DNA from 2 places in the Halomonas sp. DP4Y7-1 genome. Region 1 is predicted to be linked to the other one. Evidence: predicted binding sites of a transcription regulator. Region 1 holds the regulator's gene; the other holds the start of a gene.
What was found. Region 1 encodes FNR, which switches genes on or off when oxygen is low (the NO sensors DNR and NnrR bind a similar motif). Its sites were predicted from a motif close to TTGATNTANATCAA; they were not measured.
Positions count from the first base shown of each region.

Region 2: yegQ (tRNA 5-hydroxyuridine modification protein YegQ) is a predicted target of FNR. The motif match lies at 3,464-3,477, and genes of this name have one in related genera.

Region 1 is NZ_JAHVKS010000002.1:354,795-362,442, reverse strand. It holds gene KUV72_RS05210 (sodium:solute symporter family protein) at 1-298, shown strand, start outside; gene KUV72_RS05205 (DUF294 nucleotidyltransferase-like domain-containing protein) at 385-2,199, shown strand; gene KUV72_RS05200 (3'-5' exonuclease) at 2,196-2,888, shown strand; gene KUV72_RS05195 (hypothetical protein) at 2,974-3,213, shown strand; gene ttcA (tRNA 2-thiocytidine(32) synthetase TtcA) at 3,443-4,366, shown strand; gene fnr (fumarate/nitrate reduction transcriptional regulator Fnr) at 4,617-5,357, opposite strand; gene KUV72_RS05180 (sulfite exporter TauE/SafE family protein) at 5,516-6,202, opposite strand; gene ccoS (cbb3-type cytochrome oxidase assembly protein CcoS) at 6,212-6,451, opposite strand; gene KUV72_RS05170 (heavy metal translocating P-type ATPase) at 6,448-7,648, opposite strand, start outside.
Region 2 is NZ_JAHVKS010000012.1:68,015-75,662, forward strand. It holds gene KUV72_RS18615 (AAA family ATPase) at 1-505, shown strand, start outside; gene KUV72_RS18620 (YkgJ family cysteine cluster protein) at 680-1,003, opposite strand; gene KUV72_RS18625 (6-carboxytetrahydropterin synthase) at 1,012-1,851, opposite strand; gene queE (7-carboxy-7-deazaguanine synthase) at 1,851-2,501, opposite strand; gene queC (7-cyano-7-deazaguanine synthase QueC) at 2,494-3,207, opposite strand; gene yegQ (tRNA 5-hydroxyuridine modification protein YegQ) at 3,652-5,004, shown strand; gene KUV72_RS18645 (SRPBCC family protein) at 5,213-5,623, shown strand; gene KUV72_RS18650 (GGDEF domain-containing protein) at 5,626-7,128, opposite strand; gene KUV72_RS18655 (DUF2789 domain-containing protein) at 7,297-7,533, opposite strand; gene KUV72_RS18660 (asparaginase) at 7,629-7,648, opposite strand, start outside.

The sequences.
Region 1 (7,648 bases):
GGCCATTCTGCTTGGCATCTTCGACAAGCGCATGAACCGCGAGGGGGCCATCGTCGGCATGGTGCTGGGTCTCAGCTTCACCTTTACCTATATCGTCTATACCAAGTTCATCAACACGGATCCGTCGATCTGGTGGTTTGGTATTTCGCCGGAAGGTATCGGTACGCTCGGCATGATCCTGCACTTTGTGGTGGCGTTCGTGGTATCGCGGGCAACTGCCGCTCCGCCGGAACACATCCAGGAACTGGTCGAGAACGTGCGGGTGCCAAGAGGCGCTGGTGTGGCCCACGCACACTAGAACTGGACGAGGGGCCCAGCGCCGTGGGCTCCTCTTCGCCAACCTGCTCAGCCCCGGGACAGCCGGGGTTGAGCACGGAGCGAACGATGATCGACATCAACGTCACAGAACCTCCCTTTGCGCTGCTGGATGATGCCGGACGCGAGCGTATTCGCGCAGGGCTTGATCTGGCGTACTACGCGCGGGATGAAGTGATTCTCGAGGCTGGACAGGCCGGCGAGTTCGTCTTTGTGATTCACAAGGGCGAAGTCGCCGAACTGGACATGAACGAGTCCTCCACCGGCGGACGCATCGGCCACTACACCAGTGGCGATCTGTTTGGCGCGATCAGCGTCATCAACGGCCAGAGCCGCTATCGTTTTGTCGCCGAACAGGAAACCCTGTGCTACCTGATGCCCAGGGCGTTGTTCCTCTCGCTCTGCGAACAGTCCGAGGACTTCTCCGATTACTTTCACCAGCGTCTGGTCAGCAAGACGCGGCTGCTGGCGGAGCGGCGTTCCGATGGCGGCGTGACGCTGGCCGGTTTCATGCTGGCCAAGGTGCATGAATGCATGCGGCCACCCCTGCTGGTGGACCCGTCCATCAGTATTCGTCAGGCGGTGCTCACGCTGAAGGAGAAGGGCGCCGACAGTCTGTTGGTGGATACCCCGGAAGGCCCCGGAATGCTGACCAAGACCGACCTGCTCGATGCACTGGTGATGCAGGAGCGGGGAGGGGGCGATGCCCTGGAAGGTATCGCTGGCCTGGCACTGGTGAGCGTCAACAGGGACCAGTACCTGTTCGAAGCGCTGATCGAGATGACCCGCCACAAGGTGGCCAGGGTGGTGGTCTATCACGAAGGCGCGCTGGAAGGCGTGGTCGAGTTGACCGATGTGCTGAGCTATTTCTCCAGTCGCAGCTATGTGGTCAGTCTTCAGGTGGAGCAGGCTGACAGCCTGGCGGAACTGAACGAGGCCAGCCAGCGCACGCCTGAGCTGATCGATGCACTGATGGCGCAGGGAATTCGCATGCGCTTTGCCATGGGCATGCTGTCAGCGCTTAACGGTCGCATTATTGGCAAGGCATGGCAGTTTTCGATGCCCGCCCCTCAGCGCGACCGTGTCTGTCTTGTCGTGCTGGGAAGTGAGGGCAGGGGCGAGCAGATCCTCAAGACGGATCAGGACAACGCGCTGATTCTCCCGGACGACCTCGAGTGGCCGGACCTGGCCGCGGACAGTCGTCGTTTTACCGAGGTGCTGATGGACCTGGGCTATCCGCGCTGCCCCGGCAATATCATGGTGTCCAATCCCCAATGGACAGGAACGCTGGAGCAGTGGCGCGGGCGTATTCGGCGATGGGTCGCGGAACCGGATGGCAATAGCTTGATGAGCCTGGCGATTCTGGTGGATGTCGCTGGCGTGGCAGGTGACATGGCGTTGGTGGACCGCCTGCGTGATGTGTTGATCGAGGAGACCAGGGGCAACGCGCTGTTGCTGACCCATCTGGCCCGCGCGGTACTGCGGTTCTCTACGCCATTGACGCTGTTCGGCTCGCTCAAGAAGCCCGCACACGGCATCGACATCAAGAAAGGGGGCATCTTCCCGATCGTTCATGGGGTTCGCACCATGGCGCTGGATGCTGGCCTGCGCGAGACCTCGACCCACGATCGCCTGTCCGCTCTGGCTAGGCTCGGTCGCCTCGATGCAGAGGTGGCGGAAGACCTCGGTGAGGCGCTGTCACTGTTCAGTGAGCTGAGGCTCAAGGCCCAGCTCAGGTGCCAGCGCGATGATCTCCTGGCCAGCGACAACGTGGTGGTGCAGTCCCTCAACTCCCTGGAGCGTGACCTGTTGCGGGAGGCACTTCATCTGGTGAAGGAGTTCAAGGGCAGTCTGTCCCATCGTTATCACCTGGAGTATGCATGAGCGTCGAGGCATCGCCTCAGGGAAAACTGACCTGGCGTCAGTGGTTTCGTTTAGGAGAGTACCCCATGCTGCGAGCGATCAGACGTGCGGCCGACCGCCGTCGTCAAGCCGATGGCGATTTTGCCTGGCTGTTCAATCCCTACACCGGTGATGAGTTGGTGTCCATCGACTGCGAGACCACCGGCCTGGATACGCGTCGCGCCGAACTGGTGTCGATTGCGGCAGTGCGGATCCACGATGGGCGCGTGTTGACCAGCGAGTCGCTTGATCTGCGCCTGGAGCCCCCGGCCAGCCTGGATGGTGATTCCATCAAGATTCACCGCCTGCGTGGGGTCGATCTTGAGGGGGGAATGCCGGTGCGTGATGCCCTCGAGACGCTGCTGGAATTCATCGGCAACCGTCCGCTGGTGGGGTGGTGCATCGACTTTGACCTGGCCATGCTCGATCGCTATCTCAAGGCGGAGTTTGGCTTCTCGTTGCCTAACGCCACCATCGATGTGGCGCAGCAGTACCGCAAGCGGATGCGGCGCAGCCACCCCGAACTTGAGCTGCAGCCGACTTTCGAACAATTGGCAGAGCGCCTGGGAGTGCCGATCATGGGACGGCATACCGCATTGGGTGATGCCGTCACTACGGCACTGATGCATTTGCGGCTGGACGCCGACGCGCTGGCCGAGTCGTCCCGATGATTCCATCCACGCCGCTGTCACGACGCGTGACCTGGGACGAGCGGCGTGTCAGGTGCCGTAGTCACCGTAATGGGGAGATCTTTGCATGAGCCTTCATGGTCTGATGATGTTGCTTGAGCCGACCTTGCTATCGCTTGGCCTGTTGGCTGTGATGGTGGCTTACTGCCAGTACTATCGCCGCACCCGTGACCTGTGGGGGATGGTCAAGTTCTGGGAGAAGCGTCTGACGCTGACGGTGAGTGAGCACGCCTGGCAACGCTTCGGCATCTTGCTGCTGTTGCTTGGTGTGGTGGCGCGCTATCTGCTGGCACTACAAGTCGTCTAGCCACAGGTCGTCTTGTCACAGGTCCTCTCTTCACAGGGCGGCTAGTCACAGGGCGGCTAGTCACAGGGCGGCTAGTCACAGGGCGGCTAGTCAAAAGCACCTTGGCCCAGGACACGCGGTTGTGAACCAGCGTAATCGCAGGGGTGAGTGGTTGCTGACTTCTTCGCCTGTGGCGGACGTGAGTGATAGACTAGCGGGTCTTCATTTTCAGCCGTGATGTGCCCTGCCCATGTCTGCTCAGCCCGCTTCCGCCTCCCTGTTTGATCCCCGTGTCCTCGACCGTCGTGATGCCGCGTCCCCGGCAGCTGACGACGAGCGCGCCCAGGCCAAGGCCAAGCGCGAGTTCAACAAGCTGCAGAAGCGTCTGCGGCGTCAGACCGGCAACGCCATCATCGATTACGGCATGATTCAGGAAGGCGACAAGGTCATGGTATGCCTGTCCGGCGGCAAGGACAGCTACACCATGCTCGAGATTCTTCGCAGCCTGCAGCGCAATGCGCCGGTGAACTTCTCCCTGGTGGCGGTCAACCTCGACCAGAAGCAGCCCGGCTTTCCCGAGCACGTGCTACCGGACTACCTGGACAGCATTGGCGTGGACTACCACATCCTCGAGCGTGACACCTACTCGGTGGTGAAGGAAAAGACCCCCGAGGGCAAGACCACCTGCGCGCTGTGCTCGCGACTGCGCCGAGGGTCGCTGTACGGTTTTGCGGAAGAGATCGGTGCGACCAAGATTGCCCTGGGACACCACCGCGAGGATATTCTCGAGACGCTGTTCCTCAACATGTTCTTCGGGGGAAGTCTCAAGGCCATGCCGCCCAAGCTGCTGTCCGATGATGGCAAGAACATTGTCATCCGGCCGCTGGCGTACTGCCGCGAGGCGGACATCCAGGCCTACAGCGATGCCATGGCCTTTCCGATCATTCCCTGCAACCTCTGCGGTTCGCAGCCCAACCTGCAGCGCCAGGTGGTGAAGGAAATGCTGGCAGAGTGGGAGGCCAAGCACCCAGGGCGCCTGGAGAGCATGTTCAAGGCCGTGACCAACGTGGCACCCTCGCAGCTGGCAGACCGCGAGCTGTTCGACTTTGAAGGTCTGGAGGCCGTGCAGGCGCATCGCCAGGCTCGGCGTATTGATATCGTTGACGCCGACTAAGCTCGCCTGAACAAGCCTTGCTGAAAAGGCACTGCTGAAGCGCGAAGCGAGCTAGGGCCACATCACGCAGTGGCCCTCTTCAATGCCTGAACGCTCGTCCCGATAAGATAGCAAGAGGCCGCATCCTGGGATGCGGCCTCTCTTGTTGATGGAGTCGGTATATCGTCGCCCTACCTAGGGGGGCTGGGCTCGTGGCGTGGCACGACGTCTATCGGTCGCTGTCGGCCCCAGGCCCTGTCAGCGCCGCGGATCAGCTGGCGTCGGTGTCAGCCAGGTTCGACAGTGAGGCGAGGTCCAGGATATTGACCTCCCGTCCAGAGACCGCCACTAGGTCCTGCTGTTGAAAGCGCCCCAGAATGCGGCTGACCGTTTCGACGGCTAGTCCCAGGTGGTTGCCGATATCTGCCCGGGACATGGACAGGCGGAAGCTGAACGGCGAGTAGCCGCGGCGGCGGAAACGGTCCGACAGTCCGAGGAAGAAGCAGGCCAGTCGTTGGTCAGCGGTCTTGCGCGACAGCAGCTGCATCATGCGTCGATCTTCGCGCAGCTCCTTGCTGAGGGTGCGGAACAGTTGCGCGCGTAGTTCCGGCAGCGTCTGGGTCAGGGCGTCAAGGCGATCGAAGGGAATCTCGCATACGGTCGTGGTCTCGAGTGCCACCACGCTGCCGGGATATCTGCCATCGTCGATGCCGTCCAGGCCGACCAGCTCACTGGGCAAGAAGAAGTTGGTCAACTGCGCTTCGCCACTACCTTCGGTGGTGATCTGCTTGAGGCTGCCGGAGCGAACCGCGAAGACGCTGGTGAAGCGATCTCCCTGCTCGACCAGGCGAGTGCCCTTCTTGATCGGAGGATGACGGCGGATAATGGAATCGAAGCGCTCGAGGTCAGCGGTCTCCAGCGACAACGGAAGGCACAGGGAGCTCAAGCTGCAGGACTCGCAACGAGTCTCATGTAGCATGGGGCGCCGTCGATCTTGGGCCGATGGACTCATTCGCAGCTCCTGTGGGTCTGGGGTTCATGATGAGCAAAGCATGTAGGAAACTGGCTTTCCCTTGCTGCATGCTATTGTCGCTATTCTACACACAGATATTAGGCCAAAGGTGCATATACCTCTTTTGCCTCAATAATCTGGCGGCGATATGATAATCGTCAATTTCCTACAATTTGTAGGATATTCCACACAGCTAAACCGACAATCATGCCCGCTGCCATAAATCGTGTGGCAGAGTGTGCCAGCAAACTCTGCAGCTGACGCGCAGCAATCCCTGTTGTCACCAGTGCCGGTAGCGTCCCCAGGCCAAAGCAGAGCATGAGTAGTGCTCCACGGGCAGGGTCTGCGATGGCCATGCTCCATGCCAGCATGGAATACACCAGGCCACAGGGCAGCCAGCCCCAGATGGCCCCGAGTGCAACCGCCTGAGGTAGCTTGACCACTGGCAACAGGCGACGTCCTGCTGGCTCCAGGTACCTCCACAGGCGCTGGCCCAATGCCTCCAGCCAGCGTAGCCCTTTCCACAGGTTGGCAATGTAAAGCGCCATCGTGATCAGCATCAGGCTGGCAACCACCTGCAGCAGGTCCCGCATGCCCGGTGCCAGCGCCACCACAGAGCCTAGGCTTGCGACCATAGCGCCTGCCAGGCAGTAGCTGAACAGACGTCCCGAGTTGTAGCCAAGTAGTAAAATTCCTACACGAACAGGGTGGCGCATGCTCGGGGGAATGGCAAAGGTCAGGGCGCTCATTATACCGCCGCACATGCCGATGCAATGTGCTCCGCCAAGCAGCCCGAAGACAAAAGCCGCCATCGCGGGCGGCAGGTCTAGACCTACTGGGTTCATGCGTTCTGCTCAGGATCCAGGGGGTGGCGTGGAATCATGTTCGTCGGCTGTTGTGTCATCGACCGGTGTCTCTTTTGCCGGCTTTCTGGATGGGTTCGATGTCGGCGGGTCTTCGTCCTCGAACAGGATGCGATAGGCAGGACCCTCCAGATCGTCGAATTGATCGTTGCGGACCGCCCAGAAAAACGCCCATACCGCCAGACTCAACAGGATCAGCGACAGCGGTATCAACAGATAGAGAATGTTCATTGAGCATGCGCCGCTACGGCAAGACGTGAGGGTGATGGCGGCGCCGCGCGTCTCAGGCGAAGGGCATTGCCTATGACCAGCAGCGAGCTGATCGACATGCCGATGGCGGCGAGCCACGGAGGCACGAAGCCCAACGCGGCGGCGGGCAGCGCGACGACGTTGTAGAGCACTGACCAGGCGAGGTTCTGGCGAATGATGCGGCGCGTCTGGCGTGCGCTATGGATAGCCTGGACGATACGCTCCAGCGGCTCGCCGAGCAAGATCAGGTCGGCGCGAGTGCGGGTCAGGTCACTGGCGCCAGCAACGGCAATGGCGAGATCCGCCCCGGCCAGAACGGGCACATCGTTGATGCCATCTCCCACCATGGCAACGACCTCTCCCGCTTGCTGACGCTTGCGGACCAATGTGAGCTTGTCCTCGGGACTGGCATTGCCGTGCCACTGCGCTACCCCCAGCTGATCGGCCAGTGGCTGAACGTTGCCGGGGCGATCGCCGGACAGGATCTCGATCTCGATACCCGCGTCGCGGATAGCCGCAAGGGTCATGGCGGCGTCTGTGCGGGGCTGGTCGTGTAGCTGGAACCAGGCGACAGCCTGCCCCTCGCATGCCAGCAGCAGCCACAGGCCGTCGCCTGGTACGTCGAGGGGGTGCTGGCTGGCCAGGGCAAAGTCCGGGCGCCCAAGGCGCCAACACTGCCCAGCCACGTAACCTTCCACGCCCTGACCGGGCACGTTGCGAATGTCGCTGGCCGTGACTCGGGCGTCGCGCCAGGGCCGGAAGGCATGGGCGACCGGGTGCTCCGAGCCGACTTCCAACGCAGCGGCCAGCTGACGAGGGTCGATGCCTGCAAGGCAGTCTGCCGTGAGGCGTCGGTGCTCGGCCAGGCGCAGCTGACCTCGAGTCAAGGTGCCGGTCTTGTCAAAGATGATGCGGTCGAGGCGGGCCAGGGTTTCCAGCGCATCGGCGCGAGCGACCAGCACGCCGGCGCGACGCAGACGCCCGTGGGCGACGGTCAAGGCGGTAGGCGTGGCCAGTGCCAAGGCGCAGGGACAGGTGACGACAAGTACCGACAGGGTGACCCACAGGCTGCGACTGGGGTCGATCCACCACCAGGCCATGGCGACCAGCGTGGTGATGATCAGCAGATTCAGGACAAAGCGGTGAGACACCTGCTCTGCCACCTTGGCGATACGCGGG
Region 2 (7,648 bases), on a different contig from region 1:
GGTTGGCTGGCAGCGTGCGCTGGCGGGCAGCCGTGACGGCTTGCAACAGCTTCAGGCCGCCCACGAGGAACTGGCCGAGATCACTGGGCGAGATCCTTGCCAGCGTCCCAACTTCTGGTATGTGGACGCCTGCCTGGCCATGGGTGAACTGGAACAGGCCGAGGACTATCTCGACCAGTGCCTGCTGCTGGCCAGAGAACGCGCGACCCTGTTCGTTCCGGAGCTGGCCATTCAGTTGGCGCGGGTGAGGCGCCAGATCGGCCGTGATCTCGACTCGGTGCGCACCTTGGCCGAGCTGGCGAGACAGCAGGCCAAGCGCGACGGCAACCTGCATCAGCAGCTCTGTGCGCTGGAACTCTGGTTGAGCCACGTCGACGGCAATGATGATGCCGCCCACGATGAGTTCCGTCAGCTGTTGGCCCAGGTCTCGCTGAGCGATGCCCCGGTGCTGATTCGCTGGCGCGCCTTGCTGGATCGGCGAGTATCGCAGACTAGCGGAGCCTGATCTGCCCATCACGAGCGCTAGTGTTCTGGAGGGCCGTGACGCTTTTTTCGAAACGTCTCAAGGGCCCCAGTAGCAGGGCCCAGTGGCCAAGACCCCGACAGGCTAACCTGTTGGGGTCTTGTCGTCATAGAGCAGGGCGTGAGTCGACCTGTAGTGTGGCGGAGGGGGTGCTGCTCACGTCATCTGCTCCAGCGCCGTGATGCGATCAAGCGCTTCATCGCGATGGGTTCCGCAGAGGTCGGCATCAAAGTCGAAGCGTGCGCATACCGCTGGGCGTTCGGGCGAACCAAACAGCTTGCACAGGTGATCGTTGTCGAGCTGGACGCAGCGCACGCCGGCCGGTTTTCCCTCAGGCATGCCCGGTATCGGCGAGCTGATCGACGGGGCGATGCAACAGGCGCCACACCCCGGCCGACAGCCGAGGTGGCCAGATGCCTGGGCTTCTGTCGCTGGTGATGCCGCCGCGGCGACGGCAATCAGCTTGTCCGTGGACCTCATCGTCATGATCAGTGGGGGGCCTGGGCCGTGGCGGTGGCACCCTTGTCCACGCCCTCGTAGGCGCGCACCCAGGTATCAATACCCGTGTCCCGTGCAATGTGTTCGGCCAGCCACATGGCGATTCGTTCGACGGTGGTCGCGCCAGGCAGGCAGCGGCAGCGTTCCCGGGGCAGCCGCAGCTGGAAGCGCCCCTGGGGTGCCTGATAGGCGCTGACCAGGGCGTCACCTTCTACGCAGACCAAGTCATGCTCGTCCACCAGGTAGCTGTCATCCAGCCAGCGTGCATAGTGCTCCTCAAGTCCAGGCTGGCGACTGCCGCGCTGGATGATCTCGAGCCGCGAACGATGGCCGTGGGCAATGCGCTGACAGTTCCCGGCGTGGCGCCTGAGGCCGTGGCTGTAGGTATAGGCGGCGCCGTCAATTGACTCATCGCTCAGGCATAGCTCGATGTGCTCGACCCGCTCTGGCGGATGGCGCAGCAGTTGGCGCGACAGATGCTCGGCCATGGCAGTCTTGTTGATTCGTGGCCAGGGCAACAGGGTAAACGCCTGTCGTGGGCCGCGGACTTCCATGGGGTAGGGCGATGAGGTACGCACACACAGTCCCTCACGGCACTCACTGACCTCTACCCCCGGAGCTTGCGTAGGCACCAGCAGTGTATGGTCGGCACCGCTATCAAGGCGTGACTTGATCCATGGCTTGACCTCGCCGAAGTCAAACAGCATGCCATCCTCACCCAATTCACCGTCGAGGGTGGCATCCACTTGCCAGCTGGCCCCGATCAGACCACGGTCCGGGCACCACAGCGACACGTCGAGGTGCGTCAGTCGTCGAACAAAGAGTGCCATCAGTCGATTCCTGCGATCTTGTGGGTTTGCAGTGACAGCCGCCAGCGTGGATGAGCCATGCAGTGGGCGACGGTGGCTTGCAGTGGCGTGGCAGGGGCATCGCTGGCGACCAGCGAGGTGTCCATTGGCTGCAGCAGAAAGTGATCGAACTGCATCGCTTCGAAGGCCTCCGGCGGCGCCTCGGCCTGGGGAAAGACCAGCTTCAGCTCGTCACCATGGCGCTGCGCCAGCGGGGCGGCGCCCTTGGGACTGACGCACAGCCAGTCGATGCCCTCCGGGGCCGGAAGCGTGCCGTTGGTTTCGACGCCGATCTCGAAGCCCGCCCTGTGCATGGCCTCGATCAGCGGTGTGTCGAGCTGCAGCAAGGGCTCCCCTCCGGTAAACACCACGTAGGGAATGACCCGGGAATCGCTGTGGGGCCAGAGTGAGGCGAGGTGAGCGGTCAGCGCCTCTGCAGTGGAAAATTTCCCACCGTTCTGACCGTCCGTGCCGACGAAATCGGTATCGCAGAAGTGGCATTGTGCGCTCGCGCGGTCCTGCTCACGACCGGACCACAGGTTGCAGCCAGTAAAGCGACAGAACACGCTGGCCCGCCCGGCCTGTACGCCTTCGCCCTGCAAGGTATAGAAGGCTTCCTTGACGCTATACATCCTGCGTGGCTCCGACTGCCGGTTGGGCGTCTGCTGCTGCAGCATAGGCCAGCGGATCCGTGACTCCCTGGGCCGCGAAGGCGGCTAGGCGCTCACGGCAGCTGCCGCAGCGGCCACAGGCCAGTGGGCGTCCCTCGTAGCAGGTCCAGGTGTGGCGGTAGTCCAGGCCCATGGCAAGCCCATCGGCGAGGATGTCGCTCTTGCTGGCATTGAGGTAGGGCGCGTGTATGGCCACCGGGGAGAAGTTGGCGATGGCGGCCACGTCGTTCATCTTGTGCACGAATTCCGGGCGACAGTCTGGGTAGAGCACGTGATCACCACCATGAGCCCCGTAGTCCACGCGGCTGGCGCCAATATTCACCGCCTTGGCGATGGCCAGTGATAGCAGCACCATGTTGCGGTTCGGGACCACTGTGGCACTCAGGTTGTCCTCGGCGTAGTCCCCGTCGGGCATGGCGCGGGCCGCATTGGTCAAGGCGGAGTTGTCGATCAAGCCGTGGATGGCGGTGATGTCGACCACTTGATGGGGAATTTTCAATTCCTGGCACACCTGCCGCGCCACCTCGAGTTCACGGGCGTGACGCTGCCCGTAGTCGAAGGACAGGGCATGTACCTTGAGGCCCTCGCGAAGGGCGCGATGAAGAACGGTATAGGAATCCATGCCACCGGAGTAGATCACCACGGTGGTGGCGGGAGTAGGGCTCATGCTGAATATCTCGAGTCGGAGAATTTGGGGGAGGCGACTCGCTGTCGCCAGGGGCCGGGGTCCGGTCCGGCTAGATGCCATGGGCAATGTCGCTGCCTGACTTGAGTGGCTTAAATGCTTAAGTCGCTTAAGTCGCTTAAGTGCATAGGCGGCTCAAGTGTCAGCGAGACACGCCAGCGCTGGAGCAGTCTCTCGCCAGCGCCTGCCAGTGGCGCCGCATAGGGTACCGAAAGGTGGGGAACAAGGCCAGGCACCTTTGATGCCGATCATTTGCGCCTCGTCAATATCGCACGTTCCCTGGCATGGCATGCTGCCGGGCCCGCACTGCGGCGTCTGAGCTGTGGTGTCTGAGCTTTAGAAGGAACCAGGATGTCCAGCCAGGCCTGGCTAGACATAGGCACCGCCGTGTTGCCTTGACCATTATCCCTGATGAGAATCGCCACCATGCATGCCCCTGAACTGCTGTCCCCGGCCGGCACCTATCGCCATATGCGTTTCGCCTTTGCCTACGGAGCGGATGCGGTCTACGCGGGTCAGCCCCGCTATTCGCTGCGGGTGCGCAACAACGACTTTGGCTTGGATAATCTGCTGCGTGGTATCGAACACGCCCGCAGCCGGGGCAAACGCTTTTACGTGGCGTCCAACATCGCCCCGCATAACGCCAAGCTGCGAACCTACCTCGACGACATGGCGCCGATTGTCGAGGCGTCACCCGACGCGCTGATCATGTCCGATCCAGGCCTGATCATGATGGTGCGGGAGCGCTGGCCCGAACAGCCCATCCACCTGTCGGTGCAGGCCAACGTGGTCAACCACGCGGCGGCCCGGTTCTGGCAGGCCCAGGGGATATCCCGGATCATCCTGTCACGGGAGCTGTCCCTCGAGGAAATCGCCGAGATTCGCGCCGAGTGTCCGAGTCTCGACATCGAGACCTTTGTTCACGGGGCGCTGTGCATCGCCTACTCAGGCCGCTGCCTGTTGTCCGGTTACTTCAATCGCCGAGACCCCAACCAGGGGACCTGCACCAACGCCTGTCGCTGGCAGTACCAGACTCACGCGGCCACCACGGATGACTGTGGTGACCTGGTACCCACCAGCGCTCAACCGTCGGTGTTGATCGAGGACCCGCAGCGCTCGGGGGAGCTGATGCCGGTCCATGAGGACGAGCACGGCAGTTACATCATGAATTCCAAGGACTTGCGAGCGGTCCAGCACGTGGCAAGGCTAGTCGAGATGGGCGTCAGCTCGCTGAAGATCGAAGGGCGCACCAAGTCTCCCTATTACGTTGCCCGCACCGCCCAGGTCTATCGCCGTGCCATCGACGATGCCGTGGCGGGACGGCCGTTCGACAGGCGACTGATGGATGAGCTCGAGAACCTCGCCAATCGCGGCTATACAGAAGGCTTCTACCGCCGTCACGTGCACGACGAGTATCAGAACTACGAGCGTGGGCACTCGATTGGCGTGCACCAGCAGTTTGTGGGAGAGGTGCTGGGCATGGAGCGTGAAGGGTGGCTCGAGGTGGCCGTCAAGAACCGCTTCGAAGTCGGGGATGGGGTGGAGTTGATGCTGCCGACCGGCAATCGGCGCTTTACCCTAAAGGCAATGATGTCGTCCAGCGGTCGTCCCCTGGAGGTGGCGCCTGGCGACGGGCACCGCGTGCGCCTGGCGTTGGAGGGCGAGTCATTGAGCGCTGCGGCGCGCAGCCAGGAGGCGCTTGGCTTTGGGCTGCTGCTGAGGGATCTTCCCGCTGCTCGCCAGGGCGCCGTATCTTTACAGGAAGACGTACAACCCTGATGCTGGGGTTTGTACGAAAAGTGCCTGCGCTTGGTGATACGGCGTTAAAAATCAACTTAAAATGCTCATTTACACCTCGTAAACTGCGCTTTCTCACCGATTTTTGCCTTGTCTAACCTTCGCTCGTCGACTTTTCGGACAAAGCCTCGGGCTCAAGTGGCGCCACGGGTTGAGCGGGCGCCGGGACTTTCTGGCTCAGGATGCTGCCATGGCCACCATTGAACATAGCGCTGTTCTCGCCGCGCCACCGGAGCGGGTGTTCGCCCTGCTCGAGAACGTCGAGGACTTCGCCGACTACTCCGACCTGATCACCTCGATCGAAGCCTTGGGAGATGATCGTTACCGCTGGCACGTTCACGCGGTGGCGATGGACTGGACCTTCGATGTTCAGGTGACCGAGAAGTCGGCACCGTACCGGCTGGCGTGGCAATCGGTCGATGGGGTCAGCAATGAAGGGCGCTATGACCTTGAGCGCGTGGAAGAGGGCACCCGGGTCAGCCTGGCCATCGACTATCGGATACGCAATCGCCTTCTCGAGAAGGCGGTCAACCGAGCCGCCAAGCCGCTGGTCAGCAAGGTCAGCGCCCAGATCCTCGAGCGTGTCGAGGCTCGCCTGTGACGTCAGAGCTGTTCCTCGACCCCCTGGTCTCTGGCCTCGCTGTCGTGCTGGATGCGGGCGCGCCCTGATGCCTTGGCACCGTACATCTGCTTGTCGGCTGCGGCGATCAGAGCCGCTGCATCGGTGCGCGGCATCTCGGGTAGCCACTGCGCCACGCCGATCGATGCGGTGACCTGCAGCGGCCGCTGTTCCACGCTGGCCATCGGTTGTCGGGCCAGCCATTGCTCGATGCGTCGTGCGACCTCAAGTGCGCCGGACGCTGGCGTGCCTGCGAGGGCGATCACGAACTCTTCGCCTCCGTAGCGCGCGGCAAGGTCGTTGGCCCTGACGGCATCGCGCAGCGTGGCGGCTACGTTGACCAGCACGATATCGCCGATGCGGTGGCCATACTGGTCATTCAGCTTCTTGAAGTGGTCAAGATCGATAAACAGAAGCGACAGCGGACGACTCGTGGAGTAGGCCTCATGCAGCATGGTGCCGAGGCGCTGTTCCAGGGCGGCTCGGTTGGCAAGTCCCGTCAGCGCATCCGTGGTCGCCTTTACGTCCAGGGCCTCGTTGTCACGCTTGAGCGCGGTCAGCTGGGTTTCACGATGATGCAGCTGTTCGACCAGGTGGAGCGTCAGTCCATGCAGCTGCTGTTTCCCGGCGAGCAGCAGGCGTTCAATGTCCGCTTCCGGTGACAACAGGGCAGCCAGGAAGCCGGGGAGGGTGCCCATGGCGTCGTCGAGCTGGCGGGTCAGCACCAGCTGCGTCTCATCGGCCAGGCCCGTGGTCAGCCTGAATCGGTGCAGACTGGCATCGATCGCCGCGCTATCGCCTGCCAGGCAATGACGTGATAGGTCATTGGCCAGGCGCAGGCAGCAGACGTCCAGCCAATGGGTCGTCATCTCGCTATCGACATCTTCCTCGAGCCTTGCCAGTACGGCGTGGGGCAGCTGCCAGCGTTCGACCAGCCAGCGTGAGGCCTGCTCGCGAGTGCAGCCCAATGCCGCGCGCTCGATGGACTGGCGCTCGCCCTTGTCGTCGGCCTCGGCGATCAGCGCAAAATAGCCAGGATCGACCCCGTGCAGGACTAGTACCCCGATGTCCTGAAGCAGTGCCTGGGTGGTCAGTTCCGTGACATGTTCCGGCCGCAGCACTGTGGCAATGGCTCGGGTCAGATGGGTCGTTGCCAGGGTCTGGCGCCAGTAGTCCTTCAAGGGGCCGCGGACGGCGTCACGAATCAGCGTGAAGCCGAGCAGGGCGGTCAGGGTGCCATCGATACCCAGTCGCGCCACGGCGTCGGCATGACAGCTTAGTGGTTTGCCGCCCCGGCGGTAGTACGGACAATTGGCCAGCTTGAGCAGCTGCAGGCACAGGGCCGGGTCCTTGGCGACAAGCTCGACAAAATCTGTCAGTGGGGCGTCATGATCGTTGGCCAATGTCAGCAGTTCACCCACGACGGAGGGGAGCGACGGCAGTCGCTGTGCGGTTTCAAGTCGTGCTTCGATATCCGGAGAAAGCATGCTCACAGGGGCGCCGAGTCAAGTTCGTTGAAGGGGATAGTACCACCCAGGCATGCCCCTTCTGCGGGAGCAGTGCCTGTGGGATGAATGACAGATGATGGCGGTTGCATGACCGCCATCGCTGTCCCGCTGGCCGCTACCAAGGCCGAATGTCGCGGATGATGAGCGTCACGGTTTGCGCAGCGACGCATTCAGGTGATCGACGACCTCGGCCCAGTCCGCGTCCGCCTCGAGGGCTTCGCGCAGGAACTCGGCTTGGCCTTCGTTCCAGCAGGCGGCATCCGGTAGTTCGACATCCTCGGGGATTGGCGCGTTGCGGTCGATGAAGCGCTTGATCGCCTCGGGTTCCGATGCCAGTCCCAGCTGTTCGAACAATTCACTGAACGGGTGATCCGGGTGTTCCATGGACGTCTCCTCATCCTCACGGTTCTCCCTAACCTTACTCCATCGTTCTCGTTGGGGAAGACCATGAGCACAAAAAAGTTGTCACGGTCTGCCCTTCAGCCGCGCTCGCCTACCA